2 regions of the Kaistia sp. MMO-174 genome follow, and region 1 is predicted to be linked to the other one. Evidence: predicted binding sites of a transcription regulator. Region 1 holds the regulator's gene; the other holds the start of a gene.
The links. The regulator HrcA, encoded in region 1, represses chaperone genes, less so after heat shock. The targets are predictions, from matches to a motif close to GTTAGCACTCNCNNNNNGNGAGTGCTAAC.
Positions count from the first base shown of each region.

Region 2: groES (co-chaperone GroES) is a predicted target of HrcA. The motif match lies at 2,028-2,056, and genes of this name have one in related genera.

Region 1 is NZ_JBBCUO010000005.1:90,512-95,304, reverse strand. It holds gene WFK98_RS18320 (undecaprenyl-diphosphate phosphatase) at 1-804, shown strand, start outside; gene WFK98_RS18315 (complex I NDUFA9 subunit family protein) at 884-1,855, opposite strand; gene hrcA (heat-inducible transcriptional repressor HrcA) at 1,932-3,017, opposite strand; gene rph (ribonuclease PH) at 3,152-3,868, shown strand; gene WFK98_RS18300 (non-canonical purine NTP pyrophosphatase) at 3,865-4,515, shown strand; gene hemW (radical SAM family heme chaperone HemW) at 4,520-4,793, shown strand, end outside.
Region 2 is NZ_JBBCUO010000001.1:803,457-808,249, forward strand. It holds gene WFK98_RS03465 (CDP-alcohol phosphatidyltransferase family protein) at 1-263, shown strand, start outside; gene WFK98_RS03470 (phosphatidate cytidylyltransferase) at 263-1,240, shown strand; gene WFK98_RS03475 (lysophospholipid acyltransferase family protein) at 1,264-1,905, shown strand; gene groES (co-chaperone GroES) at 2,115-2,417, shown strand; gene groL (chaperonin GroEL) at 2,486-4,126, shown strand; gene WFK98_RS03490 (DJ-1/PfpI family protein) at 4,372-4,793, shown strand, end outside.

The DNA of each region.
Region 1 (4,793 bases):
GATATCCCAGGTTTGCTGGATGCGCTCGTACTCGGCCTGATCGAAGGCCTCACTGAATTCATTCCCGTCTCCTCGACCGCGCATCTGCTGCTGGCTGGCCATTTCCTCGGCTTCGACAGCCCGGGACGCGCCTTCGAGGTGCTGATCCAGCTCGGCGCCATCCTCGCCATCCTGACCGTCTATTTCGGGCGGCTGCTGAAGATCCTGCGCGACCTGCCCTCCGATCCGCGTACGCGCCGCTTCGTGCTCGGCATCCTGCTCGCCTTCCTGCCGGCCGCCGTCATCGGCGCGGCGGCGCACGGCTTCATCAAGCAGGTGCTGTTCGAGAGCCCGATGCTGATCTGCGTCATGCTGATCCTCGGCGGCTTCGTGCTGCTGATCGTCGACCGGGTCGACCTGAAGCCGCGCTATCACGACGCGATGGACTTCTCGCTCGGCATGTATCTCGGCATCGGCTTCGCCCAGTGCCTGGCGATGGTGCCCGGCGTGTCGCGCTCCGGCGCCTCGGTGGTCGCCGCCATGCTGTTCGGCAGCGACAAGCGCTCGGCGGCCGAATTCTCGTTCTTCCTGGCCATGCCGACCATGGTCGGCGCCTTCGCCTACGACCTCTACAAGACGCATGACCAGATCACCGCGGCCGGCGCCTGGAACATCGTGGTCGGCTTCGTCGCCGCCTTCGTCGCCGGCGTCTTCGTGGTTCGCCGCCTGCTCGACTTCGTCAGCCAGCGCGGCTTCGCCCCCTTCGCCTACTGGCGCATCCTCGTCGGCGCCGTCGGCCTCGCCGCCCTGCTGACCTTCGGCTGATCGCGGCTCCTTGCCACAACGAAAAAGCCCTCGTCCGGGTCCCGGACGAGGGCTTTTCAATGTCGGCGACAGCGCGGGACTAGGCCGTGCGCTTGTGATCGAACTGGCCGTGCGGCTTGAAGCGCTGCAGATAGGACGGCAGCACAGCGAGCAGATTGCTCGCATTGATGCCGATGCCCGAAAGCGTACGGCCCTCCGCCTCGGCGGCGGTGGAAACGATATTGTCGTGCTTCAGCAGCCGGACCTGGTCGGTGGTCAAGAGCGGGTTCGGCAGAAGCTGCGTCAGCACCGCGCCGTAATGCGCGACCGACCACGGCACCGACACCAGGAGCGGCGAACGCTCGATCTCGGTCAGGAGCAGCTCGAGGCACTGGCGGAAGGTCTTCACTTCCGGCCCGCCGAGCTCGTAGATCGTGCCGCCGGAGAGCTGGCCCTCGACGCCGCGCGCGATCGCCTCGGCGACGTCGCCAACGAACACCGGCTGCAGCTGGGTCTTGCCGCCGCCGATCAGCGGCAGGAAGGGCGAGATGCGGGCGAGATCGCCGAACCGGTTGAAGAACTGGTCTTCCGGTCCGAACACGATCGACGGGCGCAGGATGACCGCGTCCGGAACGGTCTCGAGCACGGCCGCCTCGCCCAGCGCCTTGGTGCGGGCATAGAGCGAATCCGACTTCGGATCGGCGCCGAGCGCCGACTGGTGCACCAGCGTCTGGATGCCGGCGGCGCGGGTCGCCTCGGCGACGGCGCGGGCGCCGAAATTGTGCAGCACCGAGAAGTTCTGCCGGCCGCTCTCGTTCAGGATGCCGACGAGGTTGACGACAGCGTCGGCGCCCTCGACCGCGCGGTCGACCGACCAGCGGTAGCGGAGGTTCGCCTGCACCGGCATGATCTGGCCGACAGCGCCGAGCGGCTGCAGATGACCGGCAAGATCGGGCCGGCGCACGGCGACACGGATGCGCCAGCCGCGCTTGGCCAGCGCGCGCACCACATGACGACCGATGAAGCCAGAGCCGCCGAAAACCGTGACCAGTTTGTCGGTACCCGTCGCCATGTTCTCGTCTCCGTTATCTTTGAAGCGTTCTCATATCGGCTTGCCGCGATGCTGTACAGACGCCAGACGGTCGCGCTCAGCCGATCAGCCGGCCGACCAGCTTGGCGGTATAGTCCACCATCGGCACGATGCGCGCATAGTTGAGCCGCGTCGGCCCGATGACGCCGAGCACGCCGACCACCCGGCTTTCGGAATCGCGATAGGGCGACACCACCAGCGACGAGCCGGACAGCGAGAACAGCTTGTTCTCCGAGCCGATGAAGATGCGGACGCCGTCACCCGCCTCGGCGCTGCCGAGCAGGCGCACCAGCTCGCGCTGCGTCTCGATGTCGTCGAACAGCAGGCGGATCCGTTCGAGATCCTCGGCGGCGCGCACGTCCTCGAGCAGATTGGCCTGGCCGCGCACGATCAGCGTGTCCGGCCGGCCGCCGGTCGCCTCGACCCAGCTGGCGAGGCCGGCATCGATCAGACGCGCCGTCAGCTGGTCGAGCTCGGCGCGCACGCGGACCTGCCGCTGGTTCAGCTCGGCGCGGGCCTCCGCCAGGCTGCGGCCGCGCAGATGCGTGTTCAAATAGTTCGCCGCCTCGACCAGGCTCGACGGCGTCGTGCCGGGATCGAGGTCGATCAGCCGGTTCTCGACCGAGCCGTCCTCGCCGACCAGCACGACCAGCGCCTTGCCCGGCTCGAGCCGGACGAATTCGATGTGCTTCAGCCGCTGGTCGCTCTTCGAGGCGAGCACGACGCCGGCGCCACGCGACAGGCCCGACAGCATCCGCCCGGCCTCGCTCAGCACGCCGTCGACGGTCCGGCCGCCGCCACCGCCGGCCACCCGGCTCTCGATGTCGCGCCGTTCCTCCGAGGTCAGGTCGCCCACTTCCAGCATGGCGTCGACGAACAGGCGCAGCCCGCTTTCGGTCGGCAGTCGCCCGGCCGAGGTATGCGGCGCATAGATCAGGCCGAGCCCTTCGAGATCCGACATGACGTTGCGGACGGAGGCCGGCGACAGCGCCATCGGCAGGATGCGAGCGAGGTTGCGCGAGCCGAGCGGTTCACCCGTCTCCAGATAGCTGTCGACGATGCGGCGGAAGATCTCGCGCGAACGCTGGTCGAGCGCCGAAAGCGCCGACGTCGCCGTCTCGGAAGTCGTGCGGTCGACGGGCAAGACGCTGGATCCTCTCCTCGAATGGTTCGAACTCTTTGATTAAGTGTCGATTTCCGCCCCCGGTTCAAGCAGGGCTTTACGTTTTGAGCCGGCGACCTGTACAAGCGGACCAACGAAACAGCCAGGAATATCCCATGCGACCTTCGAAACGCGCCGCGGACGCCCTGCGTGCGGTAACGCTTGAACGCGGCGTGGCCAAGCACGCCGAGGGCTCCTGCCTGGTCAAGTTCGGCGACACGCACGTGCTCTGCACCGCCAGCCTCGAGGACAAGCCGCCATCCTGGCTGCGCGGCACCGGCAAGGGCTGGGTCACGGCCGAATACGGCATGCTGCCGCGCTCGACCGGCGATCGCATGCGCCGCGAGGCGGCGACCGGCAAGCAGTCCGGCCGGACGCAGGAAATCCAGCGCCTGATCGGCCGCTCGCTGCGCGCCGTCGTCGATCTCGTTCATCTCGGCGAGAAGCAGATCACCATCGACTGCGACGTGCTGCAGGCCGATGGCGGCACCCGCACGGCCTCGGTCACCGGCGCCTGGGTGGCGCTCTATGACTGCGTCCAGTGGATGAAGTCGCGCGAGATGGTCGGCCCGAAGGTCATCCGCGACCACGTCGCCGCCGTCTCGGTCGGCATGTATCGCGGCACGCCGGTGCTCGACCTCGACTATGCCGAGGATTCGGAGGCCGAGACCGACGCCAACTTCGTCATGACCGGCGCCGGCGGCATCGTCGAGATCCAGGGAACCGCCGAAGGCAAGCCGTTCAACGAAGCCGAGCTGACCGCGATGCTGACGCTCGCCAAGGGCGGCATCGCCGACCTGGTCGAGCTGCAAAAGCTGGTGATCGCCGGATGAGCATGTCCGACCATCGCCTGTCGGCCGGCGACACGCTCGTGCTCGCCTCGCACAATCGCGGCAAGCTGCGCGAGTTCGCCGGCCTGATGGAGCCATTCGGCCTCAAGGTCGTCTCGGTCGGCGAACTCGGCCTGCCCGTTCCCGACGAGACCGGCACCACCTTCGAGGAAAACGCGGCGATCAAGGCGCATGCCGCGGCGACGGCGTCGGGCCTGCCGGCGCTTTCCGACGATTCCGGTCTCTGCGTCGACGCGATCGGCGGCGACCCGGGCGTCTACTCGGCCGATTGGGCCGCGCCCGACGGCGACTTCGCCCGCGCCATGCGCAATGTCGAGGAGAAGCTGCAGCTTGCCGGCGCCACCACGCCGGAGAGCCGCACCGGCCGCTTCGTCGCCGTGCTCTGCCTCGCCTTCCCGGACGGCACGACGCGCTATTATCGCGGTGAGGTCGAGGGCACGATGGTCTGGCCGCCGCGCGGCGAGCTCGGCTTCGGCTACGATCCGGCCTTCCTGCCGGAAGGCCATGCGCGTACATTCGGCGAAATGGAAGCGGAAGAGAAGCACGGCTGGTCGGCCGGCCGCACCGATGCGCTGTCGCACCGGGCGCGCGCCTTCGCGCTGTTCGCTGAAGCCGAGCTCGGGGCCTGAACCCATGGCGGCACCGATCGACCCCGGATTTGGCGTCTATGTGCACTGGCCGTTCTGCGCGGCCAAGTGCCCCTATTGCGACTTCAACTCGCATGTCCGCCACCAGGGTGTCGATCAGGAGCGCTTTGCGAAAGCCTTCGTCACCGAGATCCAGACGATGGCGGCCAAGTCGCCCGGCAAGACGGTCAATTCGATCTTCCTCGGCGGCGGCACGCCGTCGCTGATGGACCCGAAGACCGTCGGCACCATTCTCGACGCCATCGGCGCTGCGTGGAACG
Region 2 (4,793 bases), on a different contig from region 1:
ATGGCTGGCCGATCGCATTCTTCGTCGTCGCCGCGATCCTGACCGAGTTCGTCGGCGTGCTGGTAGAGGCGCTCGGCGCGGGCCGGCGCTATGACGGGCCGATGGGCAAGTCCGACCGCGCCGCGGTGATCGGCGCGATCGCCTTCCTGGTCGGGCTCGGCGTCCCCGCCGGGTGGTGGCTCGACGGGATCATGTTGCTGCTGACGCTGCTGGCGGTCTGGACCTCGTTCAATCGCGCCCGTCACGCGCTGGTGGAAAGCTGATGCCGGAAACCGCTTCCTCCTTCATGCTGTTCGACCTGCCGCTCCAGATCGTGGTGACGCTGGCGCTCGTCGTGCTTGGCCTCGCCGGCGCGACCCTTCTCGTCTGGATGCGGTCGCCGCCGCCGGAGGCGGACGAGAAGGCGCAGGAGAAGCGGCGCGAGCTCAAGGCGCGGATCGGCAGCTGGTGGGCGATGGTGGCGCTGCTGGTGGTGGCGCTGGCGCTCGGCCGCACGGCGATGATCGTGCTGCTCGCCTTCGTCAGCTATCTGGCGCTCAAGGAATATCTGACGATCATCCCGACGCGGCGGGCCGACCGGGTCGTGCTCCTCGTCGCCTATCTCGCCGTGCCGATCCAGTATTACTGGGTCGGGATCGGCTGGTACGGCATGTTCGTCATCTTCGTGCCCGTCTACATGTTCCTGATCCTGCCGGCCGCCATGGTGCTGCGCGGCGAGACGCAGGGCTTCCTGAAGGCGGCCGGCACGCTGCACTGGGGGCTGATGATCACGGTCTTCGCCGTCAGCCACGCGGCCTATCTGCTCGCCGTGCCGCCGCCCGACGCGCCGCCCGGGATGGGCGCGGGCCTGCTGGTCTTCCTGCTGATTGCGACCGAGTTCAACGACGTCGCCCAGTTCGTCTCCGGCAGGCTGATCGGCCGGCGCAAGATCACGCCGAAGGTCTCGCCCAACAAGACGGTCGGCGGCTTCCTCGGTGGCCTCGTCGCGACGATCCTGCTGTCGGCGGCGCTCGCGCCGGTCCTGACGCCGATCGGCGCCTGGCAGGCGGCGATCATCGGCGCGCTGCTGGCGACGGCCGGTTTCTTCGGCGACATCGTGATGTCGGCGGTGAAGCGGGATCTCGGCATCAAGGATACCGGCACCATGCTGCCCGGCCATGGCGGCATTCTCGATCGCATCGACAGCCTGGTGTTCACCGCGCCGATCTTCTTCCACGCCGTCCGCTATTTCTATTTCTGAGCCACCGTGAGGCCCGACCCACGATGACCGCCCGCGATTGCCTGCGTCTCGCCTTCTTCGCGCTCCTGGTGCGGCCGTTCCTTCTGGTGGCGATCGGACTTTCGGTGCGCCATCGCGCGCGCCTGCCCAAGGACGGGCCGGTGATCATCGCCGCCAACCACAACAGCCATCTCGACACGCTGGCGCTGATGTCGCTGTTTCCGCTCGGCATGCTGCGCCGGGTCCGCGCCGTGGCGGCGGCGGACTATTTTCTGAAGAACCGGCTGCTGAAATGGTTCGCGGTCGACCTGATCGGCATCCTGCCGATCGAGCGCTCGAGCGGCCGCGGCGGCGTCGATCCCCTGGCCGATGCGCTGGCGGCGCTCGACGCCGGTGACATCCTGATCTTCTTCCCCGAGGGATCCCGCGGCGAGCCGGAGATGCGGCAGGCGTTCAAGCGCGGCGTCGCCCATATCGCGCGCCGGCGTCCCGACATTCCCGTGCTGCCGGTCTTCCTGCGCGGCTTCGGCAAGGTTTTGCCGAAGGGCGTTCATCTTCCTGTCCCATTCTTCTGCGATGTGGTGATCGGCGAGCCGATGACCGGCGCGGGCGAAGGCTTCGTGCAGCGGCTCGAGCAGGCGGTCGATGCGCTCGGCCGCGAGACGCCCAGCCCGGAATGGGCCTGAGGCCGGCGTCTCGACCGGACCGGCCGATCCAGGCCGGAAGACGCGGGCAGAAAAAAATCTGTCGCGACCGGCGATGCGGTCTCCTTGACATCCCGGCACCCGGCTCCTAGATCCGTGCGGCTGCTAGCACTCGCCCTCGGTGAGTGCCAACGCATCCATTTTGGCGGGTGGTCCGACCGGATCGCCCTGCACGCGAGGAGAGAACAAACATGGCATTCCGTCCTCTGCATGACCGCGTCGTCGTCCGTCGCGTTGCGTCGGAAGAGAAGACCGCCGGCGGCATCATCATCCCCGACACCGTCAAGGAAAAGCCGCAGGAAGGCGAAGTCGTCGCTGTCGGCCCCGGCGCGCGTGACGACGCTGGCAAGCTGGTCGCTCTCGACGTCAAGGCCGGTGATCGCATCCTGTTCGGCAAGTGGTCCGGCACGGAAGTCAAGATCGACGGTGAAGAGCTCCTCATCATGAAGGAGTCGGACATCCTCGGCGTAATCACTGGCAAGGCCGGCAAGTAAGTCGCGCGGGGGCTCGCCCCCAGACGTGATTTTCCCTTGTTCGCCATAACCTGGAACGGAGCTATTCAATGGCTGCTAAAGACGTAAAGTTCTCCGCCGACGCGCGCGAGAAGATGCTGCGCGGCGTGGACATCCTCGCCAACGCCGTCAAGGTGACCCTCGGCCCGAAGGGCCGCAACGTCGTCATCGAGAAGTCGTTCGGCGCCCCGCGCATCACCAAGGACGGCGTCACCGTCGCCAAGGAGATCGAGCTCGAGGATCGTTTCGAGAACCTCGGCGCCCAGCTGGTTCGTGAAGTCGCTTCCAAGACCAACGACATCGCTGGCGACGGCACCACCACCGCGACGGTTCTCGCCCAGGCGATCGTCAAGGAAGGCGCCAAGGCCGTTGCGGCCGGCATGAACCCGATGGACCTGAAGCGCGGCATCGATCTCGCCGTCGTCGAGGCCGTCAAGGATCTCGAGAAGCGCTCGAAGAAGATCAAGACCTCCGAGGAAGTCGCTCAGGTTGGCACCATCTCCGCCAATGGCGAGAAGGAAATCGGCCAGATGATCGCTTCGGCGATGCAGAAGGTCGGCAACGAGGGTGTCATCACCGTCGAGGAAGCCAAGACCGCCGAGACCGAGCTCGAAGTCGTCGAAGGCATGCAGTTCGACCGCGGCTACCTGTCGCCGTACTTCGTCACCAACTCCGAGAAGATGGTGGCTGAGCTCGACGACCCCTACATCCTCCTGCACGAGAAGAAGCTCGGCAACCTGCAGGCGATCCTTCCGGTCCTGGAAGCCGTCGTCCAGTCGGGCAAGCCGCTCCTGATCATCTCGGAAGACGTCGAAGGCGAGGCTCTGGCCACGCTCGTCGTCAACAAGCTCCGTGGCGGCCTCAAGGTCGCGGCCGTCAAGGCTCCGGGCTTCGGTGACCGCCGCAAGGCCATGCTCGAGGACATCGCCGTCCTCACCGCCGGCCAGGTGATCTCGGAAGACCTCGGCATCAAGCTCGAGAACGTCACGCTGGCCCAGCTCGGCCGCGCCAAGAAGGTCACGATCTCCAAGGAGAACACGACCATCGTTGACGGCTCCGGCAAGAAGAAAGAGATCGAAGCCCGCGTCAACCAGATCAAGGCTCAGATCGAAGAGACCACCTCGGACTACGACAAGGAGAAGCTCCAGGAGCGTCTCGCCAAGCTCGCAGGCGGCGTCGCGGTCATCCGCGTCGGCGGTGCGACGGAAGTCGAAGTCAAGGAGCGCAAGGACCGCGTCGACGACGCGCTGAACGCAACCCGCGCTGCCGTCGAAGAAGGCATCGTCCCGGGCGGCGGCACGGCTCTCCTGCGCGCCAAGAAGGCCGTCGAGAAGCTGAAGAGCGACAACGCCGACGTCGAGGCTGGCATCAAGATCGTGCTCCGCGCTCTGGAAGCCCCGATCCGTCAGATCTCGGAGAACGCCGGCGTCGAGGGTTCGATCGTCGTCTCCAAGGTTCTGGAAGGCAAGGGCGAGACCTTCGGCTTCGACGCCCAGTCGGAGAGCTTCGTTGATCTGGTCGCGGCGGGCATCATCGACCCGACCAAGGTCGTCCGTACCGCTTTGCAGGACGCCGCTTCGGTGTCGAGCCTGATCGTCACCACCGAGGCGCTCATCGCCGACCGTCCGAAGAAGGACGCCGGCATGCCCGCTATGCCTCCGGGCGGCGGCATGGGCGGCATGGACTTCTAAGAAGTCCATTCGCCCAAAGCGAATGATTGCCAAAGCCGGCAACAGCCGGCTTTGGACGGCGGCATGGACTTCTAAGAGGTCCTGTCCTCACGTCTACGGAAGGGCGCGGCGCAAGCCGCGCCCTTTTCGTTTTGGCCTTCGCCCTGACTGGCTCCTGCGGGTGCGGTAGTATGGGGGTGTTACCTGTTCGTCTTTCCGGCCGGCTACATTTTGTCGGCCTGGGAACGCGTGGAGGAGACCCGTCTATGGCCAAGAAGATCCTTTTCCTCGTCGGCGACTATGTCGAGGACTATGAAGTGATGGTGCCGTTCCAGCTGCTCGCCGCGGTGGGGCATCAGGTCGAGGCTGCCTGTCCGGGCAAGCCCGCCAATGGCAAGGTCGCGACCGCCATCCATGATTTCGAGGGCGACCAGACCTATTCCGAGAAGCGCGGCCACAATTTCGCGCTGACCACCGACTTCGCGTCGGTGAAGGAGGCGGACTACGACGCGCTCGTCATTCCGGGCGGCCGGGCGCCGGAATATCTGCGCCTCGACGACGGCGTGATCGCCCTGGTCAAGGCCTTCGCCGCCGCCGGCAAGCCGATCGCCGCCGTCTGCCACGGGGCGCAGGTGCTCGCCGCCGCCGACGTCATTCGCGGCCGCACCATTTCGTCCTATCCCGCCTG